Regions from separate parts of the Shinella sp. Sh6 genome, predicted to be linked through region 2. Evidence: predicted binding sites of a transcription regulator. Region 2 holds the regulator's gene; each other region holds the start of a gene.
What was found. The regulator LexA, encoded in region 2, represses DNA repair genes until DNA is damaged. The targets are predictions, from matches to a motif close to TGTTCNNNNTGTGTTCNG.
Positions count from the first base shown of each region.

Region 1: a site for LexA is predicted at 6,789-6,806, ahead of ACZ5TO_RS18260 (YifB family Mg chelatase-like AAA ATPase). Genes of this name have one in related genera too.
Region 3: a site for LexA is predicted at 1,361-1,378, ahead of ACZ5TO_RS23980 (fibrinogen-binding protein). Genes of this name have one in related genera too.

Region 1 is NZ_AP044005.1:3,809,083-3,819,654, forward strand. Features, by position in the region: gene ACZ5TO_RS18215 (complex I NDUFA9 subunit family protein) at 1-422, opposite strand, end outside; gene ACZ5TO_RS18220 (DUF1330 domain-containing protein) at 541-828, opposite strand; gene pyrF (orotidine-5'-phosphate decarboxylase) at 845-1,543, opposite strand; gene pmtA (phospholipid N-methyltransferase PmtA) at 1,634-2,236, opposite strand; gene dnaN (DNA polymerase III subunit beta) at 2,438-3,556, opposite strand; gene rsmI (16S rRNA (cytidine(1402)-2'-O)-methyltransferase) at 3,771-4,697, shown strand; gene ACZ5TO_RS18245 (YraN family protein) at 4,687-5,055, shown strand; gene ACZ5TO_RS18250 (cupin domain-containing protein) at 5,171-5,674, shown strand; gene gshB (glutathione synthase) at 5,744-6,688, shown strand; gene ACZ5TO_RS18260 (YifB family Mg chelatase-like AAA ATPase) at 6,943-8,472, shown strand; gene cysK (cysteine synthase A) at 8,519-9,487, opposite strand; gene ACZ5TO_RS18270 (LysE family translocator) at 9,585-10,202, opposite strand; gene ACZ5TO_RS18275 (GNAT family N-acetyltransferase) at 10,265-10,572, opposite strand, start outside.
Region 2 is NZ_AP044005.1:1,564,766-1,575,337, forward strand. Features, by position in the region: gene ACZ5TO_RS07720 (pyruvate dehydrogenase complex dihydrolipoamide acetyltransferase) at 1-343, shown strand, start outside; gene ACZ5TO_RS07725 (SGNH/GDSL hydrolase family protein) at 359-1,000, shown strand; gene lpdA (dihydrolipoyl dehydrogenase) at 1,056-2,501, shown strand; gene lipA (lipoyl synthase) at 2,635-3,612, shown strand; gene gltA (citrate synthase) at 3,688-4,977, opposite strand; gene ACZ5TO_RS07745 (ComEC/Rec2 family competence protein) at 5,286-7,739, shown strand; gene lexA (transcriptional repressor LexA) at 7,730-8,452, opposite strand; gene ACZ5TO_RS07755 (molybdopterin molybdotransferase MoeA) at 8,548-9,771, opposite strand; gene moaC (cyclic pyranopterin monophosphate synthase MoaC) at 9,771-10,268, opposite strand; gene trpC (indole-3-glycerol phosphate synthase TrpC) at 10,268-10,572, opposite strand, start outside.
Region 3 is NZ_AP044007.1:370,040-380,611, reverse strand. Features, by position in the region: gene ACZ5TO_RS23985 (helix-turn-helix transcriptional regulator) at 344-1,138, shown strand; gene ACZ5TO_RS23980 (fibrinogen-binding protein) at 1,589-2,581, shown strand; gene ACZ5TO_RS23975 (hypothetical protein) at 2,726-4,750, shown strand; gene ACZ5TO_RS23970 (type I secretion system permease/ATPase) at 4,768-7,077, shown strand; gene ACZ5TO_RS23965 (HlyD family type I secretion periplasmic adaptor subunit) at 7,079-8,428, shown strand; gene ACZ5TO_RS23960 (hypothetical protein) at 8,449-8,940, shown strand; gene ACZ5TO_RS23955 (GNAT family N-acetyltransferase) at 9,054-10,572, shown strand, end outside.

The DNA.
Region 1 (10,572 bases), 1.6 Mb from region 2:
GCCTCGCCGCGCGCCTTGGTGCGGGCATAGGTCGAGCCGGAATTCTCGTCCGCGCCGATGGCGGAGATGTGGGTGAGCTTCGCACCGGCCGCACGGGCGGCTTCCGCCACGGCGCGGGCGCCGAAATCCTGCACGGCGTCGAAGGTGTTGCGGCCGGTCTCGAAGAGAACGCCGACGCAATTGACGACGTGATCGGCGCCTTCGACGGCGCGGTCGACCGACTGGCGGTAGCGCAGGTTCGCCTGCACGAAGGAGATCTGGCCGACGCCGCCGATCGGCTGGAGGAAGCCGGCAAGGTCCGGCCGGCGCACGGCGACGCGGATGCGGTAGCCGCGGCGTGCCAGCGCGCGCACCACATGACGCCCGACGAAGCCCGAGCCGCCGAAGACGGTGACGAGCGGCGGAAGGTTGGACAAGGTCATGGGATGCTCCTGAAGAGAATGGTCGGTCTTTAGGGCCTACATAGCCCAAACCGCAGGCAAGGTGAAGCGCGGCGAAGCGTCTCCCGCGCCTTCCTTGCGCCGGCGCAAGACGGCGCCGTCAGACGCCCTCGACGACCACCATCTCGGCGTCCGCGACCTCCTGGCGGATGGCGGCGGCGATCTGGTATTCCGGCGAGTTGTAACAGTCGACGGCCGCCTGGAACGAGGGAAACTCGATCACCACGTTGCGCGCGCGCACCGCGCCCTCCAGCCGCTCGAACGTGCCGCCGCGGGCAAGGAAGTTCGCGCCGTATTTCTCGAAGGCCGGCTTGGCGACCGTAACGTAATCCTTGTAGCGCTCGGCATCACGGACATCGACCCGTGCGATCCAGTAGCCCTTGGGCATCGTTCTCTCCCTGTTTTCAAGCGGCAAGCGCGCCGTCCATCTCGGCGAGGATCGCCTTTGCGGCAGCGAGCGGATCGTCGGCCTTGACGATGGGCCGGGCGACGACGAGGTGGCTGGAGCCGGCCTTCAGCGCATCGGCCGGCGTCATCACGCGTTTCTGGTCGCCGAGCTCGGCACCGGCGGGGCGGATGCCGGGCGTGACGATGGCCATGTCCGGCCCGACGATCTTGCGCACGGCTTTCGCCTCCTCGGCCGAGCAGACGACGCCGCCCATGCCGGCGATGCGCGCCTGTTCGGCGCGGCGCAGCACCAGCGTGTGGGGATCGTATTCGTAGCCGGCGTCGAGCACGTCCTTGGCGTCCATCGAGGTCAGGACCGTCACGCCGAGAAGGCAGAGGTCCGAGCCCTTCGCCGCGGAGACGGCGGCGGCCATGGCCTTCGGATAGGCGTGCAGCGTCAGCATGGACATGCCCATCTTGACGATGTTCTCGACGCCCTTGGCCACCGTGTTGTCGATGTCGAGCAACTTCATGTCGAGGAAGACCTTCTTGCCGTCCTTCGCAAGGTCGCGGGCGAATTCCAGCCCGCCGGCAAAGACGAGCTGGTAGCCGATCTTGTAGAAGAGGGCGGCCTCGCCGAGCGTCCTGACCACCTTCTCGGCCTCCGCGATGGTCGGTACATCGAGGCCAACGATCAGGCGGTCGCGCGCGGACATGGTCACATCCCCTTCCAAGATTGCATTGCCGTCCAGTCGCATGTCACGCCGCGGTCCGCAAGCGGGAAAGCGAAAAGACCGCCGGCGGCCTCAGTGGGTGCGGCGGTAGGTCCAAAGCTGCGCCGGCGGAATGTTGCGCACGACGAAGTCGAGATGGCTGATCTGGTAGCGGTCCGGCATGGCGACGACGGGCGAGAGCGGGCCGTAGGAGATCTGCACCACGGGCCGGCCGACGGGAATGCGGCCCAAGAGGTCCTCGATCAGCGCCACGCGCCTGTGCATCGGGAAATTGAGGAGCGGCACGGCCGAGACGATGCTGTCGAAGGTCGTATCGCTGAGCTCCCCGAGCGTCTTGTCGAGGTCGAAGGCATCGCCGTTGATGAAATTGACGCCGGAAAAGCGCGCGACGAGGTGATTGTAGAAATCCGTCGAGAATTCGACCGCGAAGAGCTTTTCGGGCGGAAGGCCGGTTTCCAGGATCGCCTTGGTGATGACGCCGGTGCCGGGACCGAGCTCCAGGACCGGCAGGCCCGAGGCCGGATTGACGACGCCCGCCATGCGGCGCGCGGTGATGGATGAGGTGGGAATGATCGCTCCGACCGCCCGCGTATTGCTCATCCAGCCCTTGAAGAAGCGGATCTCCTCGTCGAATTTCCTGCCGAGCCGTTCCTTCACCTTCACGCGCAGCGTCATGCCGTCCCCTCCATGGTCGCGTTCTTCCGGCCGGCGGCGGGGCTCATCCCGCGAATCGCCGGCACGGCTGAATATGCGACGCGGTTTGCGTCAAAAACAAGTCTGATTGCGTCGTCTTTGTCTCATACAATCACTTGTCTCTAAAAAAGGAACCCGCCGGCATCCGGCGGGTTCCCCGATTCCTGTCGTGCCACGCCGCGGCTATACGCGCATCGGCATCAGCACGTAGAGCGCGTCGTCGCCGGCAAGGTCGCGCACCAGTGTCGGCGAGCCGGGATCGGCCAGCATGAAGACGGCTTCCGTGCCGGAAAGCTGCGCGGTGATGTCGAGCAGGTATTTCGCGTTGAAGCCGATTTCGAGCGGATCGTTCTCGTAGCCGACGGCGAGTTCTTCCGTCGCGCTGCCCGAATCCGGATTGTTGACCGTCAGCGTGAGCTGGCCTTCGGCGAGCGCCAGCTTCACGGCGCGGCCACGCTCGGAGGAGATGGTGGAGACGCGATCGACGGCCTGGGCGAAGGACTGGCAGTCGATCTTCAGTTCCTTGTCGTTGTTGGTCGGGATCACGCGCTGGTAATCGGGGAAGGTGCCGTCGATCAGCTTGGAGGTCAGCACGATGGAGCCGATGGTGAAGCGGATCTTCGCGTCGGAGACTTCCACGGTGACGGTGAGGTCCGGGTTGTCGACCAGCTTCTGCAGTTCGCCGACCGTCTTGCGCGGGATGATGATGCCGGGCATCCCCTCCGAGCCCGAAGGCGCATCGACGTCGGCGCGGGCGAGGCGATGGCCGTCGGTGGCGACGGCGCGCAGCTTCAGGTCGCCCTTGCTCTCGATCGTGTGGATGAAGATGCCGTTGAGATAGTAGCGGGTCTCTTCCGTCGAGATCGCGAACTGGGTGCGATCGATCAGCATCTTGAGATCCGTCGCCTTGAGGCGGAACGTGTGCGAGAAGCTGCCGGCGGTCAGGTCCGGGAAGTCGGACTGCGGCAGGCACTGCAGCGAGAACTTCGAGCGGCCCGAGGCGACCGTCATGGAGGCGCCGTCGGCGCTGGTGGCGAGCAGCACTTCCGAGCCGTCCGGCAGCTTGCGCACGATGTCGTAGAGAAGGTGCGCGGGAACGGTCGTCGCGCCGGCCTGCTCGACCTGCGCGGGCGTCGCCTCGGTGATCTCGAGGTCCAGGTCGGTCGCCTTCATGTCGAGGCTCGCGCCGTCCGAGCGCAGGAGCACGTTCGAGAGGATCGGGATCGTGTTGCGCCGTTCCACCACGCGGTGAACGTGATTCAGCGACTTCAGAAGATTGGACCGCTCGAGAGTAATGCGCATTGAACTGTACCGCTTTCGACCGCTGGCACGCCGGAAACCGGCGCGGCATTGCCTTGAATTCCGGCGGATGCCGGACTGATGTGGAGGGGCAAAATGGCAGAAGTCCAAGGAGGATTGCAAGTGCTAACGGCGCGGGATGCACGATCCACAGGCCGCGCACCTTGCAGGGGGCTCTCCGCTCGCCCATAAGGAGGCAAAGGAAAGGCGAAAGACGATGCGGGACGAAGGCGCGGCAAACGGGACGGGCGAGGGCGGCAGGACGTTCCGTCTCCACAATGCCGTGATCCCGGCCCGGCCGCTGGAGCCGGCGCTCTACCTCGTCGCGACCCCCATCGGCAACCTATCCGACATCACGTTGCGCGCACTCGAAACGCTGGCCGGCGCCGACGTGCTCGCCTGCGAGGATACCCGCGTCACCCGCGTGCTGCTCGACCGCTATGGCATCGTCAATCGGCCCTATGCCTATCACGAGCACAATGCCGACGAGGCCGGCCCGCGCCTCATCTCGGCGCTCGAAGCGGGAAAATCCGTCGCGCTCGTCTCCGATGCCGGCACGCCGCTCGTCTCCGACCCCGGCTATCGCCTCGCGCTGCTTGCGATCGCCGCCGGCCACCGCGTCGTGCCCATTCCGGGCGCCTCCGCGCCGCTCGCCGCGCTCGTGGGGTCGGGCCTGCCGAACGATGCCTTCTTCTTCGCCGGCTTCCTGCCCACCAAGGACAAGGCGCGCCGCGACCGGCTCGCCGAGCTTTCCGCCGTTCCGGCAACGCTCCTCTTCTTCGAATCGCCGCACCGCATCGCCGCGACGGTGACGGCGGCCGCCGACGTTCTGGGCGAGGGGCGGGCGGCCTGCGTCTGCCGGGAGCTCACCAAGACCTTCGAGGAGTTCCGCCGCGGCACGCTCGGCGAGCTTGCCGCCCATTACGGCGGCGGGCATGCCGTCAAGGGCGAGATCGTCTTCGTCGTCGGCCCGCCGGGCGCGGCGGCGGCCCCCGAGGCCGCAGATGTCGACCGGCTGCTGTCGGCGCTCGCAAGGGACATGCCGGCCGGCAAGGCGGCGACCGAGGCGGCCCGCCAGACGGGCCTGCCGCGCAAGGAGCTCTACCAGCGCCTCCTCGACCTGAAGGACGCCGATGCGGGATAGGACGGCGGATCCCGGCCGGCAGAAGGCCTTTCGCCGGGGGCATGTCTCCGAATACATTGCCGCGCTCTATCTCCTCGCCAAGGGCTTCCGCATCCGCGCGATCCGCTACCGCACCAAGCTCGGCGAGATCGATATCGTCGCCCGGCGCGGCGACCTCGTGATCTGTGTGGAGGTGAAGGCGCGCGCGAGCGTCGACGACGCCGTCTTCGCTGTCACCGGGGCCGCACAGCAGCGCATCCGCGCGGCCGGCGACATCTGGCTCTCGCGCCAGCCGGACGCCCATCGCCTCTCGTTGCGGTACGATATCGTCGCGGTTCTGCCCTGGCGGCTTCCACGACATTTTCCGGATGCGTTCTGATCGAAGGCCAGGGCTCGCAAGAGCAAGGTTACGGATCGTTAAAATGCCGCGGATCGTCTCAACCGCGCCGTTACCCGTGCAGGTTAGTCTTCTCCCGATTGCAAAGGGGGATGATATGGTCCTGAAACTCATGCTCGCCACCATGGCCGCCGCCGCCATCCGCACGCACCGGCAGGAAGCCAGGGCGCCGCGCCCGCCGGTCGCGGCCGCACCCGACGACATGGAGATGGAGCCGGCGCCCATCGACCCGGCCTGGATACTGTCGGGCAGCCCCGTGGCGCGCGTGTCGCTGCATTCGCGGGCCTATGACAGGCTGGCGCGGACGGCGGTCTGGGATTGCACGGCCGGCACCTTCCGCTGGTATTTCGGCTGGGACGAGACGGTGGTGATCCTCGACGGCGCGGTGCATGTGACCGGCGAGGACGGCAGCGAGCGCACGCTGAAGGCCGGCGACGTCGCCTATTTCCCCGCAAAGAGCTGGGCGACGTGGCATATCGACAGCTATGTCCGCAAGGTCGCCTTCTGCCGCAAGGAATTCCCCATCCCGATCGACATGGCGCTGAAGCTGCGCGACCGCGTGCGCGGCATCCGGCGATCCTCCGGGGGGCTTGCCGCCTGAGCTGCAGCGCCCGTTGCCTTCGGGCCTGCGGCACCTTACATGTGTCGGGCATTCCTGAGGGGACTTTTCATGGCCAAGATCAAGAACGTCGCGGTTCAGATGGACCACGTCTCGACCATCAACATTGCCGGCGATTCCACCTTCGCCATGAGCCTCGAGGCGCAAAGCCGCGGCTGCAGGCTCTTCCACTATACGCCCGACCAGCTCAGCCTGCGCGACGGCAAGGTCCATGCGACCGTCCAGCCGATGGAACTGCGCGACGTCAAGGGCGACCACTTCACGCTCGGCGCGCCCGAGCGCATCGACCTTGCGACGATGGACGTGGTGCTCCTGCGCCAGGATCCGCCCTTCGACATGGCCTACATCACCTCGACGCATCTCCTGGAGCGCATCCACCCGAAGACGCTGGTGGTCAACGATCCGGCCTGGGTGCGCAATTCGCCGGAGAAGATCTTCGTCACCGAATTCGCCGACCTGATGCCGGCAACCCTCATCACCCGCGATCCGGGCGAGATCCGCCGCTTCCGCGAGGAGATGGGCGACATCATCCTGAAGCCCCTCTACGGCAACGGCGGGGCCGGCGTCTTCCATTCCACCCGGGACGACCGCAACCTGTCCTCGCTGCTCGAAATGTTCGGCCAGCTCTTCCGCGAGCCCTTCATCGCCCAGCAATACCTGCCGGACGTGCGCAAGGGCGACAAGCGCATCCTGCTCGTCGACGGCGAGCCCGTCGGCGCCATCAACCGCGTGCCGGCCGAGCATGACAGCCGCTCCAACATGCATGTCGGCGGGCGCGCCGAGGCGACGGAGCTGACCGCGCGCGAAAAGGAGATCTGCGATCGCATCGGCCCGGCGCTGCGCGAGCGCGGCTTCCTCCTCGTCGGCATCGACGTCATCGGCGACTACATGACGGAGATCAACGTGACCTCCCCGACCGGCCTTCGCGAAGTCAAGCGCTTCGGCGGCGCCGACATCGCGGCGCTTCTGTGGGACGCCATCGAGCGCAAGCGCTGAGCCTTCCGCACGGCGCTGCGGGGCGTTCCGTTCGCGGACGTCCCGCCTTCGTTCCGCAAATACAACCGCATGCAACCGGCGCGGGGAAAAATCGCCCGCCGGTTCTATAATTGTTCTTGTTTCATTCCCTGTTCCATGCCAGATTTGCAGATGCAACCCAGAGGCGGTTGCGGGCGCGGGTTTCGGCAGAAACGTGTTGCGGCGTCGTCATGCGCCATGAACGGCGCGGCGCTGCGGGGCAGGCGGGGGCAGGCATGGTGGCGCGGGTCGGTACGATTGCATTCCAGGGCATCGAGGGTGTGCCCGTCGACGTGCAGGTCATGGTGGCGCCCGGCAAGGTGGGCATGCAGATCGTCGGCCTTGCGGACAAGGCGGTGGCCGAGAGCCGCGAGCGGGTGCAGGCCGCCCTTCATGCCTCCGGCCTTTCGCTTCCGCCCAAGCGGGTGACGGTCAACCTCGCGCCGGCCGATCTTCCCAAGGAAGGCAGCCACTACGACCTTGCCATCGCCCTCGGCCTCATGACGGCGCTCGGCGCCGTGCCGGGCGATGCGCTTGGCGGTTATCTCGTCATCGGCGAACTGAACCTCGACGGCACCATCGCGCCCGTCGCCGGCGCGCTGCCCGCCGCCATGGCCGCCAATACGCTCGGCAAGGGCCTCGTCTGCCCGGCGGAAAACGGCGCGGAAGCGGCCTGGGCCGGCGGCGGCCTCGATATCCTTGCCCCGCGCAGCCTGATCGCGCTCGTCAACCATTTCAAGGGAAGCCAGGTCCTCTCCCGCCCCACCCCGGCGATCCGGGCCGCAGCATCCGATATGCCGGACCTTGCCGATATCCGCGGCCAGGAAAGCGCCAAGCGCGCGCTGGAGGTGGCGGCCGCCGGAAACCACAATCTCCTGATGGTCGGCCCGCCCGGTTCGGGGAAATCCATGCTGGCCGCGCGCCTTGCCGCCATCCTGCCGCCGCTCTCGCCGGCCGAGTTGCTGGAGGTCTCGATGATCCATTCCGTCGCCGGCCAGCTTTCCGGCGGGCGGCTTTCCGACCGGCGGCCGTTCCGCACGCCGCACCATTCGGCCACCATGGCCGCGCTCGTCGGCGGCGGTCCGCGCGCCCGGCCGGGCGAGGCTTCGCTCGCCCATAACGGCGTCCTCTTCCTCGACGAATTGCCGGAATTCTCGCCGCAGGCGCTCGATGCGCTGCGCCAGCCGCTCGAAACGGGCGAGTGCGTCATCGCAAGGGCCAATCACCGCGTCAGCTATCCCGCCGCCGTGCAACTGGTCGCGGCGATGAACCCCTGCCGCTGCGGCATGGCGGGCGAGCCGGGCCGCACCTGCGCCCGCGGCCCCCGCTGCGTCAGCGATTATCAGGCCCGCATCTCCGGTCCATTGCTCGACCGCATCGATATCCGCATCGACGTGCCGGCCGTCTCGGCGGCCGATCTCCTGCGTCCCGGCACGGCGGAGGCGAGCGAAGCCGTCGCCCGCCGCGTCGCGCGCGCCCGGGCGCTGCAGGTGGATCGCTTTTCCCGGCTCGGCATGGCCTCGGTCACGAGCAATGCCCGCGCCTCAACCGCGATCGTCGAAAAGGTCGCCGAGCCCGATCCGGGCGGCCTCCAGCTTTTGCGCGATGCGGCGGAGAAGATGCGCTTTTCGGCCCGCGGCTATCACCGGGTCCTGAAGGTCGCCCGCACGCTCGCCGATCTCGACGAGGCACCGACCGTCGGCCGCATCCATCTGGCCGAGGCGATCTCCTACCGCATCGCCGGCGAGCGGCTGGCCGCGGCATAGCCGAAACAGGCAGGCCCGCCGCACCCATGGCGCGGCGGGCGTCCTCTCAGCCCCCGAGGCCCTCGAAGAGCGCGGTCGAAAGGTAGCGCTCGGCGAAGGAGGGGATGATGACGACGATGGTCTTGCCGGCATTTTCCGGCCGGCTGCCGACCTTGGCGGCGGCGGCGAGCGCCGCGCCCGAAGAAATGCCGACCGGCACGCCTTCGAGGCGCGCGACGAGGCGGGCATTCTCGAAGGCTTCGTCGTTGGTGACGGTGACGACCTCGTCATAGACGCCCGTGTCGAGGACGGCGGGCGCAAAGCCCGCGCCGAGGCCCTGGATCTTGTGCGGGCCGGGCGCGCCGCCGGAAAGGATCGGGCTGTCCGCCGGCTCGACGGCGACGACCTTGAAGCCGGGCTTCCTGGCCTTCAGCACCTGGCCGGCGCCGGTGATCGTGCCGCCGGTGCCGATGCCGGAAACGAGGATGTCGGCCGCGCCCTCCGTGTCGTTCCAGATCTCCTCGGCCGTCGTGCGGCGGTGGATGTCGGGGTTGGCCGGGTTCTCGAACTGCTGGGGGATGACGGCATCCGGGATGGCGGCGGCCAGTTCCTCGGCCTTGGCGATGGCACCCTTCATGCCCTTCGGCCCCTCGGTCAGCACCAGCTCGGCGCCGAGCAGCAGCAGCATCTTGCGCCGCTCGACCGACATGGTCTCCGGCATGGTGAGGATGAGGCGGTAGCCCTTGGCCGCCGCGGCGAAGGCGAGCGCGATGCCGGTATTGCCGGAGGTCGGCTCGACGAGGGTCGACTTGCCGGGCGTGATCTTGCCCTGGGCTTCCAGCCACTCGATCATCGCCACGCCGATGCGGTCCTTCACGGAGGCGATGGGATTGAAGAATTCGAGCTTGGCGAGCAGGGTCACCACGACGCCCTTTTCCTTCGCGAACTTGTCGAGCCGGACGAGCGGCGTATTGCCGACGGTCTCGGTGATGGAGGCATAGACGCGGCCGCGGCCGGGCTTTCGTGTATCGGTCATCGATTACTCCTCGGTTCTTCCGGCAAGACCATAGGAGGGAATGCGGCCTTGGGCGAGTCCGGATTCGTCCGGCAAAAAGCCGCAGGCGACGCGCCGCCTATGCCGCGCGCGTCGCGATATAGGCGGCCGTGCCGGCAAGGACCCCGGCCGCGAGCCGGTTCAGCCGCCGCAGCGCCTTCGGCTGGCGCATGAGGAGCCGCGCCCGCGAGGCAAGCGCGATATAGGGCACCAGCACGGCGAGGAGCACGATGAAGGTCGCGGCCAGCAGCACGCCGTAGTCCCTGAGCCCGACCGCATTGAGATCGACCAGCGTCGGCACCAGCGCCACGTAGAAGAGCATGGTCTTGGGATTGCCGAGCGTCACGAAGAGGCCGGAGAGGAACGACATGGCAAGGCTCGTCGAGCCCTTCGCCTCGATGTTCTGGGGCAGCAGGCCGGTCGTCCAGAGCTTCCAGGCGATATAGCCGAGATAGAGAGCACCGGCGATCTTGATGAGAAGGAAGGCCGTGGTGAAGGTCTGCGCGATGAAGGCGAGGCCGAGGATGACCGCGGTGAGGTAGAGCATGTCGCCGAGGATGAGGCCGAGCCCCATGAAGAAGGTCGGCCGGAAGCCCGAGCCGAGCGCGCGGGCGACGATCGCCGTGATACCGGGGCCGGGAATGACGGCGGCGATGAACAGCGCGCCGCAATAGGCGAGAAGAACGGCAAGGGTCATGGAAGGCTCCTTCGGATCGTCTTTTATCGCGCCTGCAAGCCCGCCGCAATGAGCGGGTCGGGTCAGAACTCCGCCGTCGGCGGCAGGCCGAAGGGCAGCGCCGGCCGAAGGTCTTCCGCCGCGCGCAGCATCAGCGCGAGCTCCCCCGTTTGCGGCACCGCGCGCGCCTCCCAGCCGAGATGATCCGGCGCGAAATGCACGGTGACATGCGGCGGCGTCACCCGCAGGCTAGCGAGAATATCCGCAAGGCGGGGAATGTGCGCACCGACGATGTCGACGAGGCCGAAGCTGCCGTCTTCCTCACGCCGCCAGGCGACGACGGCGTTGGCCTCTTCCATCAGGTCGAGCCGCAGGTCCGTATCGAGCGCCG
Region 2 (10,572 bases):
GACGCTCTCCACCATCTCCAACGAGATGAAGGACCTCGGCAAGCGGGCCAAGGAACGCAAGCTGAAGCCGGAAGAGTACCAGGGCGGCACCACCGCGGTCTCCAACATGGGCATGATGGGCGTGAAGAACTTCGCGGCCGTCGTCAACCCGCCGCATGCGACGATCCTGGCGGTCGGCGCGGGCGAGGAGCGCGTGGTGGTCAAGGGCGGCGAGATCAAGATCGTCAACGCGATGACGGTCACGCTTTCGACCGACCATCGCTGCGTCGACGGTGCGCTCGGCGCCGAGCTGCTCGGTGCCTTCAAGCGCTACATCGAGAACCCGATGGGGATGCTCGTCTGATAGCGGAGTGCGGCCATGAAGACGGTTCTCTGCTACGGCGACAGCCTGACCTGGGGCTATAACGCGGAAACGCTCGACCGGCACGCCTTTGCGGACCGCTGGCCGAGCGTGCTCGCCAAGGCGCTCGGGCCGGACGTCACCGTGATCGCGGAGGGCCTCAACGGCCGCACCACCGCCTATGACGATCACCTCGCCGATTGCGACCGCAACGGCGCGCGCATCCTGCCGACGATCCTGCACAGCCACGATCCGATCGACCTCGTGATCCTGTTCCTCGGCGCCAACGACATGAAGCCGGCGATCTGCGGGACGGCCTTCGGCGCGGTGCAGGGCATGGAGCGGCTGGTGGAGCTTACGCGCCACCACGCCTGGTCGTTCGGCGACAGGGACGGGCCGGAGATCCTGATCGTCTCGCCGCCGCCGCTGTGCGAGACGGCGAATACCGCCTTCGCGGCGATGTTCGCCGGCGGCGTCGAGCAATCGGCGATGCTGGCGACGCTCTATGCGGACCTTGCGGACGAACTCGGCTGCGGCTTCTTCGACGCGGGCTCGGTGGCGAAGACGACGCCGCTCGACGGCGTGCACCTCGACGCGGCGAACACGCGGGCTGTCGGCAAGGGGCTGGAGCCCGTCGCGCGCATGATGCTCGGACTGTAACCAAAACAAAAGCGCGGCGCTTCATGCCGTGCGAGGAACAAGGCAGGAAACGACAATGGCTCAATCCTACGACGTCATCATCATCGGTTCGGGTCCGGGCGGCTACATCGCGGCGATCCGCGCCGCGCAGCTTGGCCTGAAGACGGCCATCGTCGAGCGCGAGCACCTTGCCGGCATCTGCTCCAACTGGGGCTGCATCCCGACCAAGGCGCTGCTGCGCTCCGCCGAGATCTTCCACTACGCGCAGCACCCGGGCGACTACGGCGTAAAGATCGAAGGCGCCGTGACGCCGGACCTGAAAGCCATCGTCGCCCGCTCGCGCGGCATCGCCCAGCGCATGAACGGCGGCGTCGGCTTCCTGATGAAGAAGAACAAGGTCGATATCATCTGGGGCGAGGCCAGGCTGACAAAGCCCGGCGAGATCGTCGTTTCCAAGACGACGAAGGCCATCCAGCAGCCGCAGGCGCCGCTGCCGAAGAACGTCCTTCCCGAAGGCACCTACACGGCCAAGCACATCGTCGTCGCCACCGGCGCCCGCCCGCGCGCGCTTCCGGGCATCGAGCCGGACGGCAAGCTGATCTGGACCTATTTCGACGCGATGAAGCCGGAAGCGATGCCGAAGTCGCTGCTCGTCATGGGCTCGGGCGCCATCGGCATCGAGTTCGCCTCCTTCTACCGCACGCTCGGCGTCGAGGTCACGGTCGTCGAGGTCATGCCGCAGGTGATGCCGGTCGAGGACGCGGAAATCTCGGCCCTCGCCAGGAAGCAGTTCGAAAAGCAGGGCATGAAGATCCTGCTCGACGCCAAGGTCACCAAGGTGGAGAAGGGCGCGAATTCCATCACCGCCCATGTCGAGACCAAGGACGGCAAGTCGCAGACGATCACCGCCGACCGCATGATCTCCGCCGTCGGCGTTCAGGCGAACATCGAGAATATCGGCCTTGAGGCGCTGGGCGTGAAGACCGACCGCGGCTTCATCGTCATCGACGGCTACGGCAAGACGAACGTGCAGGGCATCTATGCCATCGGCGATGTCGCAGGCCCGCCGATGCTTGCCCACAAGGCCGAGCACGAGGCCGTCATCTGCATCGAGAAGATCGCCGGCCTGCCGAACGCCCACCCGATGGACAAGTCCAAGATCCCGGGCTGCACCTATTGCCATCCGCAGGTCGCCTCCGTCGGCCTCACGGAAGCCAAGGCCAAGGCGGAAGGCCGCGACATCCGCGTCGGCCGCTTCTCCTTTGCCGGCAACGGCAAGGCTGTCGCGCTCGGCGAGGACCAGGGCATGGTCAAGACGATCTTCGACAAGAAGACCGGCGAACTTCTCGGCGCGCACATGGTGGGCGCGGAAGTGACCGAGATGATCCAGGGCTTCGTCGTCGCCATGAACCTGGAGACGACCGAGGAAGAGCTGATGCACACCATCTTCCCGCATCCGACGATTTCCGAGACGATGAAGGAAAGCGTTCTCGATGCCTATGGGCGTGCGCTGAACGCTTGAACATGCTAAAGCCCGCCCCACATGAGGCGGGCTTTGCTGCTGAAAAAGACAGCAAACCTTTCTTTCGTCATGGCCGGGCGTGGCCCGGCCATCCATAAGCGGCGGAAAAACCCCGCGAGGAAAGTGGAAAGACATGGTCACCATTCTCGACCGCACCAATCTTGCCCCCGACGCCCAGCGCGTGCGCCATCCGGAGAAGGCTCATCGGCCGGATACGGAAGTACTGCGCAAGCCGGAATGGATCCGCGTCAAGGCGCCGGTCTCCAAGGGCTACCAGGAAACGCGCGACCTCGTGCGCTCCCACAAGCTGGTGACGGTGTGCGAGGAGGCGGGCTGCCCGAATATCGGCGAGTGCTGGGACAAGAAGCACGCGACCTTCATGATCATGGGCGAGATCTGTACGCGCGCCTGCGCCTTCTGCAATGTGGCGACGGGCAAGCCGAATGCGCTCGACATGGAAGAGCCGGAGAACGTCGCCAAGGCCGTCAAGCAGATGGGCCTTTCCCACGTCGTCATCACCTCCGTCGACCGTGACGACCTCGACGACGGCGGTGCCGAACATTTCGAGAAGGTGATCTGGGCGATCCGCGCGGCATCCCCCGCGACGACCATTGAAATCCTGACGCCCGACTTCCTGAAGAAGCCGGGTGCGCTGGAGCGCGTCGTCGCCGCCAAGCCCGACGTCTTCAACCACAATCTGGAGACCGTGCCGGGCAATTACCTGACCGTGCGTCCCGGCGCGCGCTACTTCCATTCCCTGCGCCTCCTGCAGCGCGTGAAGGAACTGGATCCGACCATGTTCACCAAGTCGGGCATCATGGTGGGCCTCGGCGAGGAGCGCAACGAAGTGCTCCAGCTCATGGACGACCTCAGGACCGCCGACGTGGACTTCCTCACCATCGGCCAGTATCTCCAGCCGACCCGCAAGCACCACAAGGTGGACCGCTTCGTGACGCCGGAAGAGTTCAAGTCCTACGAGACCGTTGCCTATACCAAGGGCTTCCTGATGGTCTCCTCGAGCCCGCTGACGCGCTCCTCGCACCATGCCGGCGACGACTTCGCCCGGCTGCGCGCCGCCCGCGAGCGCAAGCTGCTTGCTGCCGCCGAATAGGCGACTTTTTGTCCTTCCAATGAAAAACCCCGCCGTCCTTTCGGACGGCGGGGATTTTGTTTGCGCGCCGGTTTCTCAGCGCTTGGAGACGGGCACGTAGTCGCGCTTCGGGGCACCGACATAGAGCTGGCGCGGGCGGCCGATACGCTGTTCCGGGTCTTCGATCATCTCGTTCCACTGGGCGATCCAGCCGACCGTGCGGGCGAGGGCGAAGAGCACGGTGAACATGGTGGTGGGGAAGCCCAGCGCCTTCAGCGTGATGCCGGAATAGAAGTCGATGTTCGGATAGAGCTTCTTCTCGATGAAGTAATCGTCCGTCAGGGCGATGCGCTCCAGCTCCATCGCGACTTCCAGCATCGGGTCGTCCTTGATGCCGAGCTCGTTCAGAACCTCGTGCGTCGTCTTCTGCATGATGCGCGCGCGCGGGTCGTAGTGCTTGTAGACGCGGTGGCCGAAGCCCATCAGGCGGAACGGGTCGTTCTTGTCCTTGGCCTTGGCGATATATTCCGGAATGCGGTCCACCGAGCCGATCTCGGCGAGCATGTTGAGCGCAGCCTCGTTGGCGCCGCCATGGGCGGGGCCCCACAGGCAGGCGATGCCGGCCGCGATGCAGGCGAACGGATTGGCACCCGAGGAGCCGGCAAGGCGCACGGTCGAGGTCGAGGCGTTCTGCTCGTGGTCGGCGTGCAGGATGAAGATGCGGTCCATGGCGCGCGAGAGCACCGGATTGGCCACATACTCCTCGCAGGGAACGGCAAAACACATGCGCAGGAAGTTCGACGCATAGTCGAGGTCGTTCTTCGGGTAAACGAAGGGCTGGCCGATATGGTACTTGTAGGCCATGGCGGCGATGGTCGGCATCTTGGCGATCATGCGCAGCGAGGCGACCATGCGCTGGTGCGGGTCGGTGATGTCGGTGGAGTCGTGGTAGAAGGCCGAGAGCGCGCCGACGACGCCGCACATGACGGCCATCGGGTGGGCGTCGCGGCGGAAGCCGGTGAAGAACTTCGACATCTGCTCGTGCACCATGGTGTGGTGCGTCACGCGATAGTCGAAGTCGTCCTTCTGCGTCTTGGTCGGCAGCTCGCCGTACAACAGAAGGTAGCAGACTTCGAGGAAGTCGCCGTGCTCGGCAAGCTGCTCGATCGGGTAGCCGCGGTGAAGGAGCACGCCCTCGTCGCCGTCGATATAGGTGATCTTCGATTCGCACGAGGCGGTGGACGTGAAGCCCGGGTCGTAGGTGAAGGCGCCGGTGTTCTTGTAGAGCGTGCCGATGTCGATCACATCGGGACCGATCGTGCCGGAGCGCGTCGGCAGTTCGACTGTCTTGCCACCGATCGATACGTCCGCTTTTGTTTCTGTCATCACGTTTCTCCGTTGTTTCGAATGGTGGCACGATATCGTGCCGCAGTCATGCACACGTTGAATCTGCTAGCCCATTTGCCATGCCCTGCCAAGCAAGACGAAAGGCAAATTGTGCAATGCGGAAACGGGTTTTCCGGCAACGCAATATCTACCCTTTCGGCGAAGTTGCAAGCAACCTTTGCGCGTGCCCGCCATATTGCGGAGGTGGCATCCTTTCTGTCTGGCTTAGTATCTGGCGCGCCAACCCGGGATTGAAGTTCCCGCCTTTCGGTTGCACAGTGGCGGGGTGAACGGTGGAGGCCGGGATCATGGCCGAAGGGAAAATCGCAGACCGGCGGGACATGCCCGAGGCGCTCGCCTGGCGGGACCTGCCAGCCGACGCCGCCCCGCTGCCTGTGCAGGCGCCCGCGCGAACCGTGCCGGCTTTCCTGCGGCGGGCCTTGCTTGACCTTTCGCTTCGCCTTGCAGGGCGCGAGGCGGTGGCGGATGCCTTTGCACGGGAAAGGGCGCACGGGCACTTCTTCCTCTTCGTCCCGGTCTTCCTCGGCATCGGCGCGGGCCTCTGGTTTTCGGCGGCTTCCGATCCCTCGCTCCCGACGATCCTCCTTTTCGCCTGCGCCGCACTCTGGCCGGCGCTGCGCCTGCGCCATCGGGAGGACTGGGCGGCGCTTGCGGCGGGGGCGGCATTCCTCGTGCCGGTGGGCATGCTGCTTGCCGCGGCCGAAAGCGCCCGGCTCGATACCGTTCTCCTCGATGCGCCGGTCACCACGCAGATCACCGGGCGCGTGCTGTCGCGCGAAGCCGACGGGCGCGGGGCGATCCGCTACCGCGTCGCGCTGGAGCGCACGGCGGATCCGGTGCTGAAGCGCCAGCCGGGCATCGTGACGGTCCTTGCCCGAAGCCGCCACGAGCCGATCCCCATCGGCAGCGGCATTGCCGGGCGGGCCCGCCTCAGCCCGCCCTCGGGACCCGCGCTCGCCGGCCTCAACGATTTCGCCTTCGACGCCTATTTCGCGGGAACCGGCGCAGTCGGCTATTTCTACCGCGCGCCGCTGGCGGCGGCCGCCTCCGAACCCGGCCTCGAAGCGCGGTTCCGCCAGATGATCGCCGGCTGGCGCGACAACCTCACCGAGCATATCCGCGGCCGGATCGGTGGCGATGCGGGCGCGATCGCCGCCGCGCTGGTGACGGCCGAGGAACGGGCGATCAGCCCGCAAACGGTCGAGGCGCTGCGGCAGGCGGGCCTTGCCCATGTGCTTGCCATTTCCGGGCTCAACATGGTGCTGGCGGCCGGCACCTTCCTTGTCGGCGCGCGCATGCTGATGGCGCTGATCCCCGGCTTTGCCGAGCGCTATCCCGCCAAGAAGTTCGCCGCCGCCGGCGCGCTCGTCATGGTCACGCTCTATATCCTCGTCTCGGGCGGGGCGATCTCGGCGGTGCGCTCATGGATCATGATCTGCGTCATGCTGGTGGCCGTGCTCTTCGGCCGGTCCGCCATCAGCCTGCGCAATGTCGCGCTCTCGGCGATCCTCATCCTCGCCGTCACGCCGTCTGCCGTCACCAATCCGGGCTTCCAGATGTCCTATGCCGCAACGCTCGGCCTCATCGCCGGCTATGCCGCCTGGCGCGAGCGGCCGGTGCGCAGGGAGAGCCGGGGAGGGCGGCTCCGGCTTCTCGGCGGGGCGGCCGGCCGCTTCCTCGGCGGCCTTCTTCTCTCATCGCTGATCGGCGGTTTTTCGACGCTCATCTATTCGGTCGGCCATTTCCACCGCATCCCGGCCTACGGGCTTGCCGGCAACATCCTTGCCATGCCGGTCATCAGCGCCATCGTCATGCCTTTCGGCCTTGCCGCCGTGCTGCTGATGCCCTTCGGGCTCGATGCCATCCCCTTCGCGATCATGGGCAAGGGCATCGAATGGATGATCGCGCTCTCGGCATGGGTGGCCGGCTGGAAGGGCGAGATCGTCACCGGCCGCATCCCGCTTGCCGCTTTCCTGCTGATCGCCCTCGGCGGCGGCCTCGTCTGCCTCCTGCGCACGCGGCTTCGCCATGCCGGAACGGCGCTCGCCCTCCTCGGCCTCGTCCTTGCCTTCCGGACCGATGGGCGGGCGCCTGAAGTGCTCGTATCGGAGGACGGCCGGCTCGTCGCCATATTGGGAAAGGAAAGCGTATCGACGAACCGCGCGCGGCCGCCGGATTTCATCTGGTCGCAATGGCGAAGGGCGCTGCGACTCGCCGATCCGCAAAAGCCAGCCCTGCGCAGGACCGCGGGCCTTGCCGTGGAGGACACCTCGAAGCCCGAGGTCACCGGCAAAAGGCCGCGCCGAAAGGCCGACCGCGAAAAGGCAGGAACGGCAATGGCGTCCGCCCTTGCCGCAGCAAGAAGCAGCAACGCCTTCGTCTGCGAGGCGAAAGCCTTCTGCGCCGCGGTCTCGCCCAGCGGCTGGCGGATCGTCGCGCTGGAGGACACGGCCTTCCTCGGCACGGCCTGCGATGCCGCAGACCTCGTCGTCGTGCCCTATGCCCTGAGGCTTGACGCCTGCCGCTCCGGCGCAAGGCTGGTGACGGCGCGGCATCTGCGCCGGAGCGGCGCATTGGAGATCGGGCCAGCGACCGGGCCGGAAGCATCAAGCCTTGCGCAGGCCCATGTCACGCAGGCGGTGGAAAGCGTCGACCGCCCCTGGTCGCGTCATCGCACCTACGATTGGCGCACCGGCCGCTTCGAGCCTCCGGCAAGCGGGCAGGCGGAGGATCAGTTGTAACGGCGGATGAGGCCGACGAGTTTGCCCTGGATCTTCACGCGGTCCGGGCCGAAAATGCGGGTCTCGTAGGCCGGGTTGGCGGCTTCGAGCGCGATGGAGGCGCCCTTGCGGCGGAAGCGCTTCAGCGTCGCTTCCTCGTCGTCGACAAGCGCCACGATGATCTCGCCCGGATTGGCGGTGCTGCCATTGCGGATGATGACCGTGTCGCCGTCGAGGATGCCGGCCTCGATCATCGAATCGCCGCGCACTTCCAGCGCATAATGGTCGCCGCTGCCGATCATCTCGGCGGGCACAGTGATGTCGTGCGTGTTGTTCTGGATGGCCGAGATCGGCACGCCGGCGGCAATGCGCCCCATGACGGGCACCGAAACGGATGTGGAAATCTCCGGCACGGCCGGCGTGCGCGCGGCGGGAGCGGCCGGCGCCTGCTGCTTGCCCCGGCTTCCCTCGATGACGGAGGGGGAGAAGCCGCGACGGGGCTGGAGGCTCGTCGAATAGGCCTCGGGCAGCTTGATGACCTCCAGCGCCCGCGCCCGGTTGGGAAGGCGGCGGATGAAGCCGCGCTCCTCGAGCGCCGTGATGAGGCGGTGGATGCCCGATTTCGACGCCAGGTCCAGCGCGTCCTTCATCTCGTCGAAGGATGGAGGAATGCCCGATTCCTTCATACGCTCATGGATGAACAGGAGGAGTTCCTGTTGTTTGCGCGTCAGCATGGCATCCCCGTTGAGAATCGTGAAACAAATCCAGAACAGACACTATCCGTTCCGCATGTGTTCCGCAAGGGCTTCCTGAACAATAATATGACTGTTCAGGCCTCGGGATCGCGCAGGAGCAGGACGTCGCAGGGGCTGCCGGCGGGCACGGCAGGCGCGCCCGGCGGGCGCACGAGCAGGCCTTCCGCCGCGGCGAAGATCTTCATCATTGACGAATCCTGCCTGTCGAACGGCGTGACGGAGAGCGCGCCGGAGGCAGTGCGCTCGACACGCGCGCGGACATAATCCTGCCGGTGGTCGTTTTCTCCGAGCGGAACGGCGGTGACGGCGGGGCACAGGCGGCTGCGGGCGGGAAGATGCGCCAGACGCCGCACGAGCGGCTCGAGGAAGAGCAGCGAGCAGACGAGGCTGGACACGGGATTGCCCGGCAGGCCGACGACGCGGATATCGCCGAGCCGGCCGACCATCAGCGGCTTTCCGGGGCGCATGGCAATGCGCCAGAAGTCGAGTTCCATGCCGGCTTCGCCAAGCACGGGCCGAACGAGGTCGAAATCGCCGACCGAAGCGCCGCCGAGCGTCACCAGCACGTCGATGTCGCGCGAAAGCGCCTCGCGCACCGCGGCGAGGATGGCCTCCCTGTCGTCGGCGACGATGCCGAGGTCGATCACCTCCGCGCCCGCCTCGCGCGCAAGGGCCGCGACGCCGTAGGTGTTGGAGGCGACGATCTGGCTTTCGCCGGGCGGCGTGCCGGGGCGCACGAGCTCGTCGCCGGTCGCCAGCAGCGCGACGCGGGGGCGGGCATAGACCGTCAGGTCCGGATGGTTCATCGCCGCGGCGACCGTCAGGCGGCCGGCATCGAGGACGTCGCCGGCCTTCAGCACGATCTCGCCTTCGGAGAAATCCTGCCCGCGCGGGCGGATGTGGCGGCCTTTCGGCGTCAGGAAGGTCGTGCGGATGCGGCCGTCCTCCAGCACTTCGGCATCCTCCTGGAGAAGGACGGTATCGGCGAAGGCGGGCAGCGGCGCGCCGGTGAAGATGCGCACGGCCTCGCCCGGGCCGGCCGTTCCCGCGAAGGCGTGTCCGGCGGAAGAGGTGCCCGCGACCTTGAGCACCGAGCCGAGCTCGGCGATATCGGCATGGCGGACGGCATAGCCGTCCATCGCGGAATTGTCGAAGGGCGGCTGGGTGAGGCGGGCTGCCACGTCGCGGGCGAGCACGCGGCCGGCGGCCTCGTGCAGCGCGACCGTCTCCGTCCGCTCCACCGGCCTTGCGGCGGAAAGCAGGCGCTCCAGCGCATCGGCGACGGGAAGCAGCGCCATCAGGCCTTCGCCCCGCGCCTGTAATCGCCCGAGCGGCCGCCGGACTTTTCGAGAAGGCGGATGCCGCCGATCTCCATTTCGCGGTCGGCGGCCTTGGCCATGTCGTAGATGGTGAGGCATGCGACGCTGACGGCTGTCAGCGCCTCCATCTCCACGCCGGTGCGGCCGGTGAGCTTGGCCATCGCCTCGACGCGAAGGCCGGGCAGGGCGCGATCCTCGCGGATCTCCACCGTCACCTTGGTCAGCATCAGCGGATGGCAGAGGGGGATGAGGCTCGACGTCTGCTTGGCGGCCATGATGCCGGCAAGGCGCGCCGTGCCGATCACGTCGCCCTTCTTGGCGTCGCCCTTGAGGATGAGGTCGAGCGTTGCCGGCGCCATGCGGATGAAGCCTTCGGCAAGGGCGATGCGTACGGTCTCCGTCTTGTCGCCGACATCGACCATGTGCGCCTCGCCCGAGGCGCCTATATGGGTGAGCGTGCGGGTGTCTTCCGCCATCATTCCGCCGCCAGCATGCCGGCATCGCCCGTCAGCAGTTCGCGCGTCGCCGCCGTCACGTCGTCCTTGCGCATCAGGCTTTCGCCGACGAGGAAGGTGGAAATGCCGACCTTGCCGAGGCGCACGCAATCGGCATGCGTGAAGATGCCGCTCTCGCCGACGAGCAGCCGGTCGTCCGGCACCATGCCGGCGAGCTTTTCAGAGACCGCGAGGTCCACCTCGAAGGTGCGCAGGTTTCGGTTGTTGACGCCGACGAGCCTGGATTTCAGCTTCAGCGCGCGCTCCATCTCGGGCTCGTCATGCA
Region 3 (10,572 bases), on a different replicon from region 2:
TATCCGGATATAGTGCAGCGAAAGCGAAACGAAACCAAAGTGTTGGCTGTAGTGTATCGTTTCATATATTAAGCCGAGTAAAAACACTTATTTAGTGGAATATTGAATATTTTCCGCTTCTGGAAATTTACATATGGCAATCAACAGATGCGATACATGGCTATATGGTATATTGGAATCGCATTTGAAGTCGACGTGAATGCTCATCAAGGTGCCTGGATTCATCCGAAAGGGTTATTTGACTTCAATTTAATTAATACTGTACTTTTAAAGCACTGCTCAAATGGTGAGGTGGGATAATCCCGCCTGTGACAAGCGACCCGAGTTGCGTTGAGGTGACACAATGCTTGCGACCGAGACACCCAGGCCGGGTCTTTCGAGACCTGGGCATGGAGAAAGTGAACAGCAGCTTATTTTCGTCGTGGCGGAACCGGATTTTCTGGTGGAGTGCCTCGCAGAGGTGCTCGAGCGCCGCTTTCCCGATCACGACATCATCGTCGCCGAAGATGCCGGCGACGTGCTCAAGCACCACACGGCCGACGTTCGCCTGGTGCTTTTCCATCGCAAGGACGCGCGGGACATCGCAAGGGTGCTGCGCGGTATCGAGGCCTACGCGCCTTCGACGGCCGTCGGCGTATTGATCGACGATCCGGGCTCGCTCGACCCGCTTTTGAACCTTCTGGTCGAAGGCCTGCATATCGATGGCATCCTGCCGCTCGATGTGCGGCTCGACGTGTTCCTTGCGGGCGTCGACCTCCTGGTGAAGGGGGGAGAGCATTTCCCGTCGGCCTTGCTGCGGCGATTGAAGGCGGTGAGGACCTCCCCGGGGCCCCCCGGCGCGCGTAGCGTGTCCGATCTCCTGACACGCTACGCCAATATCGAAATCGAACAGATCGGCTCCCATGAATCGCACCTGACGACGCGGGAAGTCGAGATCCTCGATCTCCTGTGCAAGGGCACGCAGAACAAGCTTATCGCGCATCGCCTGAACCTGTCGGAAAACACCATCAAGGCGCATGTCCGCAACATCTACAGGAAGCTGCATGTCCGCAACCGGACCGAGGCGGCCCTGCGGTGCTTCGACGGCCCCCAGACCCGGAATGCGAGGCACGCCGTTCCCGGAACGGAAAAGGAGTAGCCCGGTGCCTCCTGCCAGGGCCGCCAGGCTGCATGCATCCGCAGCCATTGAAACGGGTGCCGCCTGAATGGATTAGACGGCAATAACGCTCCCGAAGGGTGAGATGAAGGGATTAGACCTCAACAGACTAATCCCAATTCGGGTCTAGGATTGCATATCTGTTTCGTATCTATTTCGTACCGTGAACCGGCCTTCGACAGATAAACAGAAACCGAGGTCGCGTTTTCTAGCTGAGATCTGAAAAGATTATCGTTGCGGAGCTTTGAATAGTTTCGCGGCAAGGGAGGATGCTTGCGGTTCGCAAAGGTTCTTCCTGATCGGCTATTCGCTGCAGGGGAGATGTCTAAAGTTCCTCTGCATTGGGCAAACCTGGAGCAGGCGCGAGTAAATCCCATTTGAGATGAGAGGGATTTCGTGAGCGGCTCCATTTCTTTCCGAATGGAGAAAGTCATGTCCTACGATCCGAAAGGCGACGAAACCAATGTCGGCGCACTCGCTGAAGGCTTTGCCAACAGCGCCATCAACGAAACCGAGATCAGCGACGATTCGACCGGCTATGTCGGCGGCCTCGCCAATGGCGACAACCGCAACAACACCGACGTCGACGTGGACGCCAAGGTCGATGTGGATGCCAACAACGGCAACGACCGCAACAATTCCTACGACTGGGATTACGACAGCAAGACCACGACGCTGAACGACACCGACACGAAGACCGTGACGGATATCGACACCGACATCGACACGGACATGAAGTCCGTGAAAGGCAGCTACAACTCGTCCGAATATGACTGGAGCTACGACAGCAAGTCCTATTCGGACAACGACACGAAGACCGTGACGGACGTCGACACCGACATCAAGACGGTCTCCGACAATGACAGCAAGACCGTCTCGGACAACGATACCAAGACGGTCACCACGAACACGGCCGACAGCTTCAACCACACCGATACCGACTTTGCGATCCTCGACGACGTCAAGGACTTCGACAATCTCGGCATCGCCGGCCGCGACCTGACCTTCGACATCGGCGACGACTTCTCGTTCACGCTCGACGTGGACCGGATCCTCAACGATTCCCTGAACGGCGCCGGCAACGATTCCGGCTTCAGCGCGATCCAGGCGAACCACCTGGCCGACCAGGACGTCGCCTATGACCTGCGCATGAACAACGAGGATGCCGACAACAACCTGAAGGCCGACGGCGGCACCGCCTTTGGCGACGAGGGTATGAACATGGACGGCAAGGGCTGGGATCTGGGAGCGGGCGACGACGTCTCCGGGGCCAGCACCGCGGATGCCTCGGCGATCCTCGCCAATTCGGGCTTCCACTTCGAGCTGGTGCAGGGTGCCAACCTGCTCACCAACTCCATCGACAGCAGCGTCGTCGGTGCCGACCACTACGTCACCAATGTCGGCGAAGACACATCCGGTTCCTGATGACATCTCATCCGAAGACGAGGTCGCGCCGGCGTGCCGGCGCGACTTCCATGGCATGTAGGCCTGGCGTCAAGGGGTGAGAGCAGCGGCCGCTGACTGCGGCCAGATCATTGCCCCCCTTGTCCCAAGGCGAGGGAGATCGACATGCTGCTCGACAGGACTTCACAGACCATCGCCCATTTCATCGGCTATTTCGACATGGTGATCGAGGAGGCGCGGCTGCGCATCCGCCAGACCGAAGGCGCCGTCGTCGTCGAAAACGACAGGCCCGTGGCGGATTTCGAGGCGCTTGCGCCCGGCTTCGCCTCGGACTTCGACCTCCAGGGATATATCCCCGACGTGCCCTACAGGGGCGTTGCCTACGGGTTTTACGGCGGCAGCCATTTCCACGGCTCCCATATGAGCCTCAGCTTCAAGTGGCAGCCGCTGGAGCTTGCCGATCTCGACCTGCCCAGCCTTCGCCTGCCGCTGCCGGTGATCGAAATGCCGACGCCCGAGCTCTTCATCTTCGCAGGCCCCGGTTCGGCGCATACGCACATGATTCAGGTCAACCTGCTTTTCGACAACGATTACGTCAACATGACCGGCGAGCCGCATCCGCTGGTGAGCACGGCCTTCGTGCACGAGCGCATGCTCGAATATGTCGACGAGGCATCCGTCTACACCGACCGGACCACCTTCCTGCGGACCGACAGCTACGAGACCTTCGGCCGGATCGCAGGCTTCCTCGATACGCTGGAGGACGACCTGGCGAGGCAGGACCGCCCGCCGATCCACGAGGGCGCCGACAGCGAGTTCGTCGCGACCGGCGCGGATGTCGCCGGCATCCATGTCAACGGCGAGCTGCGCGAGGTAGTCCCTTCGCTCGAGGACCTCCTGCCCGATCGGGGCCTTGCCGAACCGCCGGAAGATCCGGACGAGGAGGATGAAGAGACGGAGCTTGCCGAAACCGCTCCCCCGGCCGACAACCTCGTCATCGATGCCGGCGCGAACGTCGTCGCCAACGTCGCCGCCGTCACCAATGTCGGCATCGTGACCCCGGTCATGAGCGTGATGGGCAACTACCATCAGGTCGACGTGATCGCCCAGGCGACGATCTACAGCGACGTGGACGACGACAGCCGCGATGCCGATGGCGTGGCGGCAGGCCACGGCGGCTCGACCACGCAGGCGTTCAACATCGCCTCCTTCCAGGAGGTGCTCTTCGACGCCGGCGGCGACGAGGCGGGCGACGGCGGGGCGCCGGTCTTCCCGACCGACTGGATCGTCAGCCGGATCGACGGCGACGTCTGCTTCATGGAGTGGATCGAACAGTACAATTTCGTCACCGACAACGACCAGCTCGTGGTCACGTCGACGGGCAGCGACGTGACCATCCTGACCGGCGGCAACACCGCGATCAACGTGTCGACCTTCTTCGGCATGAGCATGTACTACGATCTCGTGATCATCGGCGGCGACGTCTACGACATGAACGTCATCAACCAGGTCGCCGTGCTCTACGACAACGACTGGCTGGTGCGCGAAGGGCAAACGCCGGGCGCGACCGCGTTCGATTCCAGCGGCAATCTCCTCTGGAACCAGGCCTCCATCACCAATGTGGGCGCGGGCGACCGTTTCGAGGCCATGCCGGACTACATGCAGAATGTCGTCCAGGCCATCGACGACCGCGATGTCGACATGCCGAAGGGCCTTGCGAGCGACAGCCTGTTCGAGGGCCAGCAGACGCTCAGCGTGCTCTACATCACCGGCGATTTCTACAAGCTGAACTATGTCAGCCAGGTGAGTGTCCTCGGCGATGCCGACCATGTCAGCCAGGCGGCGGCGGAATATCTCGCCGAAAATGACGATGCGGAGGTCACGGTCCGGACCGGCAACAATGCCGTCGTCAACATCGCAGAAATCGTCGACTACGACGCTTTCGGTTCCACCACCTATCTGGGCGGCGGCCTCTATACGGATGCCATCCTCATCCAGGGCGGATTGATCGAGGAGGACGACACGCAGCCCCAGCCGGTCGAAACGCGGCTCGCCAACGAGGTGATCGCCTTCCTCGACGACGCCGGCGACGACAACCCGGATGCGGCGGACGGCGCCATCACGTCCGGCCATGACTATTCATGGAACACCGCCATGCCGTCCGATGCCATGCAGACCGTGGTTGCCTGAGACTGGGGAGGGGACCCATGAACTTCATTCCGCAGAATACCCGCCGGCTCGGCGTCCATACGTCGCTTTCGGTCGATATCGGCAGGAAGGGCAAGCGCCATTCCGAGGCCGATCCCGAGAGCGAGAACAGGGTCACCGAACTGTGCATCGCGGCGATAGACGAAGCCGTCGCGGCGCTGACGAAGATGGCGGAGGACGGCTCGGAGCCGGCCGCCGTATCGGACGTTCGGGAGCCCCCGGCGGAAAAGCCGGTTTCCCTGCGGCGGGAGGAGCTGGACGCCGCCAACAGGCGCATGGCCGAAAAATCCGCGCGGCCGCTCCCCGCTCCCCGGCAAAAGCCGGCATCGAGGCGCAAGGCGGAGAAAGGGCAGGCCGCCGCGGAGGAAAGCGTGCAGGAGAAGGCCGAACCGCAGGCGCGGCTGCGCGAGGCCGAAGTGGAGAAGGCAACGCCCGTCCAGCCGTTCGGCCGCACGATCGAGGGCGATACCGGCCCGGTTCGCGCAGCGGAACGGCGGCCCCAGGGCGGTGGCGGCGGCGATGGCGGGATCTCCTCCGGCAATGGCGGAGGGGGCGGCGGTGGAGGCGGCGACGGCGCGGCGTTCCACAAGCGCAGCGGTCCGGTCAATTTCGCCGCGAGCCTTGCCAGGGCCATGGCGGTCGTCCGCCACAACCTTTCGATCGTCATGGTGTTCACGGTGGCGATCAACGTCCTGCTTCTCGCCATTCCCCTCTATCTCTTCCAGATTTCCGACCGCGTCCTCACCAGCAGGTCCATGGACACGCTGATCATGCTGACGGTCGTCGTCGTCGGGGCCGTCCTGCTGCAGGCTTTCGCCGACAGCATCCGGCGCTTCATCCTCATGCGCACGGCGGTCGAGCTGGAGGTGCAGCTCGGCGCGCCCGTCCTCAGTGCGGCCGCGCGCGCTTCGCTGCACGGCAGCGGCAAGGACTACCAGACGCTGCAGGACCTCCAGCAGCTTCGCAGCTTCCTGACCTCGGGCACGCTGATCGCCTTCCTGGATGCGCCGCTGATGCCGTTCTTCGTGCTGGTGGTCTACCTCGTTCATCCGCATCTCGGCATCATCATCATGACCTGCTGCTCGGTGCTGTTCTTCATCGCCTTCCTGAACCAGAGGTTCACGGCGCGGCACTATGCGGAGGCGACCGGGTTTCTCAGCCGGGCCAATCTCCAGCTCGATTCCATGTCGCGCAACTCGCAGATCATCAACGCGCTGGCGATGATCCCGGAAGCGGTGAAGATGTGGGGGCACGACACGGCGGGTTCGCTGAAGGCGCATGTCAGGGCGCAGGACCGCAACATCGTCTTCACGGGCTGCTCCAAGGCGTGCCGCATGCTCACGCAGATCACCCTTCTCGGCTGGGGCGCCCATCTTGCCCTGACCGGGCAGCTCACCGGCGGCATGGTGATCGCCGCCTCCATCATCTCGGGCCGCGCGCTGGCGCCGATCGAAGGGGCGATCGAGGGCTGGAACCAGTTCAACAAGTCGCGCGCCTCCTATGGCCGCATCAAGCAGCTCCTCCTCTCCTCGCCGCTGAACTTCGCCCGCCTGCGCCTGCCGCAGCCGGAAGGCCGGCTCGATGTCGAGCGCATCCTGTTCGTCCCGCCGCCGCAGAAGCGCGTCATCCTCAACGGCCTCTCCTTCTCGCTGAAGAAGGGGGAATCGCTTGCCGTGATCGGCAATTCCGGCTCCGGCAAGACGACGCTCGGCAAGATGCTCGTCGGCTCGATCATGCCGACCTCCGGCTCCGTGCGCCTCGACCTCATGGACCTGCGCAACTGGGACCAGCGGCAGTTCGGCGAGAGCATCGGCTACCTGCCGCAGGACGTGCAGCTCTTCCCCGGAACGATCAAGGCCAACATCGCCCGCATGCGCGACGACGTGGAGGATCGCACGATCTTCGAGGCCGCGATGCTGGCCGACGTGCACGAACTGATCGCAAGCTTCCCCCAGGGCTACGAGACCATCGTGACGGCCGACGGCTCGCCGCTCTCCGGGGGCCAGAAGCAGCGCATCGCGCTCGCCCGCGCCTTCTTCGGCAATCCGAAATTCGTCGTGCTGGACGAGCCGAATTCCAACCTCGATCCTCCCGGCGAGGCCGCCCTCGCGCGCGCGCTGCAGCACGCCAAGCGGGCGGGCATCACCACCGTCACCATCACCCAGCGGCCTTCCCTGCTGCAGGTCGTCGACAAGATCCTCGTCCTCAAGGAAGGCACGGTCGCGATGTTCGGGGAGCGCGTGAAGGTGCTGGAAGCGCTGACGCGGGCCACGAACGGCCAGGGCAACCCCACCATCGAGGGCAAGTGAGATGGCGAAGGACAGGAAAGTACCGGCGATCCACGACCAGTCCGACTGGTATGCCGACGTGCCGCGGTCGATCCGCTCGCATGTGCTCGTCGGCCTCACCGCGATCGGGGTGACGTTCGGCGGGTTCGGCGTGTGGGCCGGCACCGCGCCGCTCGCCTCGGCGATCATCACCTCCGGCAGCTTCGTGGCGACCGGCAACAACAAGATCATCCAGCATCTCGAAGGCGGCATCATCAAGGAGCTGCACGTCAACGAGGGCGACAAGGTCCGCGTGGGCGACATGCTCGTGACGCTCGACGATACGGCCGCGCTTTCCAACGAGCGCGCCCTGAAGCTGCGCTGGCTGCGCCTCGAGGCCGTCGTCGCGCGGCTGCGGGCCGAGGCGCTCGGGAAAAAGGTCTTCGAGCTGCCCGAGCTCGTGCGTAAGGAAGCCAGCGACCCCGATGTCGTCGCCATCGCCGAGAGCCAGCACGTCATCTTCAACAGCCGCAAGGTCAAGCTGGAAGAGCAGTTGAACCTGATCGAGAAGAACATCCGCTCGCTGGAATACCGCTCCAAGGGTTATCGCGGCCAGATGGCGGCGCTGGAGCGCCAGGTCGCGCTCCTGTCGGAGGAGCGCGATTCCAAGGAGAAGCTGGCGAAGATCGGCTACATGAAGCGGACGGACTACCTCGCCGTCGAGCGGGCCATCGCCGACGCCATGGGCGACATCTCGCGCATCCAGGGCGAGGTGAACGAGAGCGACGCGCAGATCGACCGCTACAAGCAGGAGGCCGTCATCGCCGTCAACACGCTCAAGCAATCGGCGCTCGACGCGCTGGAGACGGCCGAATCCGACCTCGACGGCGTGCGCGAGCAGATGCGCGAGGCATCCGAGGTGCTGGATCGCACGGTCATCCGCTCGCCCGTCACCGGCACGGTGGTGCGCTCCTACTACCACACGGCCGGCGGCGTCATCACGACCGGCAAGCCGATCATGGAAATCCTGCCGGCCGGCGTTCCCCTGATCATCGAGGCGCAGGTGCTGCGCACCTCCATCGACCAGATTCATCAGGGCGAGAAGGCGACCGTCCGCCTTTCGGCGCTGAACAGCCGCACGACACCGGTGCTGGAGGGAAAGGTGATCTATGTCTCGGCCGATTCCGTCGAGGAAGGTCCCGTGACCTCGCCCAAGGACGTCTATATCGTGCGCGTGCGCGTGCCCGAAACGGAGATCAAGCGCGTGACCGGCTTCCATCCGGTGCCGGGCATGCCCGCCGACGTGCTGATCCAGACATCGGAGCGCACGTTTTTCCAGTATATCACCAAGCCGATCGCCGATAGCATGTCGCGGGCGTTCAAGGAGCGGTGACCGTTGGTCGGGAGGTGGCCATGGGCAACATGCCTGATGTTCTCCTTCAGGTGGGCAGGCTCAACTATGTCTGGACGAACACCGAGAGCCTGCTGATCTACGTGATCGCGCACCAGCTCGGCGTCGACAAGGAAACCGCCGTCGTGATCTTCCTCACGCTGAACACGACGCGGGCGCGCATCGACCTCGTCGAGCGCCTCGCCAAGCGCGGCACGACGGCGCCGGCCGACCGCGATTTCATCCTCGCCGCCATGGGCCGGCTGAAGCGGGTCAGCAAGGTCCGCAACAAGTACAACCACAGCATCTACGCCTTCGACGAGAAGGGCGATATCGCAAGCACCCAGTTGATGCGTCTCGTCGAGACGGAGCAGTCGATCCTCTACGGCAAGGTCGAGCAGATGGACCAGCGGGAGTTGCGCCAGCTCGAAAAGGGTATTTCCGAGATCGCCGACATCAGCAAGGCGCTGTGGGCCTTCATCCATGCGAGCCCCTTCCTGAAGGATGCCCTCTAAGCCGCGCCGGATTAGCCCTATTTGATGGGGCCGATGACCCCTTCGGTCCATGTCGGCGCCCCCCGAAAGCCTCTACTATGGGGCGAGGTCGGTCGATGGGGTGGGTGGGTGTCATGCAGGTCAAATGCATCGAGACGATGGGGGCCTTCGTCGCTTTGAAGGACAACTGGGAGGCGGTGTTTGCGGCCGATCCCCATGCGCAGCATTTCCTCTCCCATGGCTGGCTCCGGCGTTTCCTTGCCCGCAAGAAGCGATGGTTCATCCTCGCCCTGAAGGAGAAGGATCCGGGCGCCCCCTTCGTCGCCTTCTTTCCGCTCCGCCTCCAGACCCGGCAGGACAAGGACGGTCTGTTCTTCGACGAGATCGTCATGGCCGGCAATTATGCCGCCGACTATACCGGCTTCCTGTGCCTTCCGGAGTACGAGCGCTATGCCGTGGCCGGCTTCTGCAAGGTCCTCAGGCAGCAGGTCTGGAAGGAAATCAAGCTCGATTATTTCAACGGCCCGCCGGAGCGGCGCGAGGCGATGATCCGCGCCCTGGAGGGCCCGCGGGTGATGTTCCGCAGGAGAACCCCGCTCAACGAGCAGAAGATCGACGCCACGATCTGCCCGCAGATCCATCTTCCGGAGAGCTGGAACGCCTATCTGGAACGGCACATGAGCAGCCAGACTCGGCAGAAGCTGCGCCGGTTCCTGCGCAAGGTGGAAGGGGGCGACGAATTCCGCATCACCCATGCCGATGCCGCGACCATCGATCGCGACCTCATCATCCTCTTCGATTTCTGGCGGACCCGCTGGTCGCCGGTCAAGGGGGCGGAAAGGACGGAAGAGCTGATCCGCAGCACGCGGCAGATGCTCATGGATTGCTTCGAGGAGGGCGATCTCGACGTGCCGGTGCTCTGGCACGGCGAGCGGCCGCTGGCCGCGCTCGCCAATATCGTCGACGCCGGCAAGAAGGCGATCCGCTTCTACATCACCGGGCGCGACGAGACCTGGACCACGCCGTCGCCGGGGCTGATCCTTCACGGCTACTGCATCCGCCGGGCGATTGCGGACGGCTTCCGCCTCTACGATTTCCTGCGCGGCAACGAGCCCTACAAATACATGTTCGGCGTCGAGGAGCACCGGATAAGCTGCGTCGAATTCAAGACCCGCGACGGCAAGAACCTCGGCGGCAAGCTCAATCCGAACAGCATCGATTTCGTCTACCGGCAGGCACTCGATTTCAACCGCCGCGGCAAGCGGGTCGATGCCGAGCGCGCCTTCCGCCAGGTGGTGGAGGCGGCTCCCGACCATCTCGGCGCGGAATTCGGCCTTGCCAATCTCCAGGTCCTGCGCGGCAACCTGGCCGCGGCCGAGGAGGCCTTCCGCGCGCTCCTGCCGCGCACGCCGGACCCGAGGCCCGTGCTGATGCGCCTTGCCGACGTGTGCCTTGCCCGCTCCGCCTATCCGCGGGCGATCGAGGCCCTGCGCGACGTGCTTCGCCTCGAGCCGTACAAGGGCGAGGCGCTCTACAAGCTCGGCGTCGCCTCGCTGGTGCTCGGCGAGCGCGATGCGGCAAGGCAGGCCTGGTCCCAGCTCGTCGAACACGGCGCCTCCGCCGGGACGCGGACGGATTATGTGGAGAAGGCGC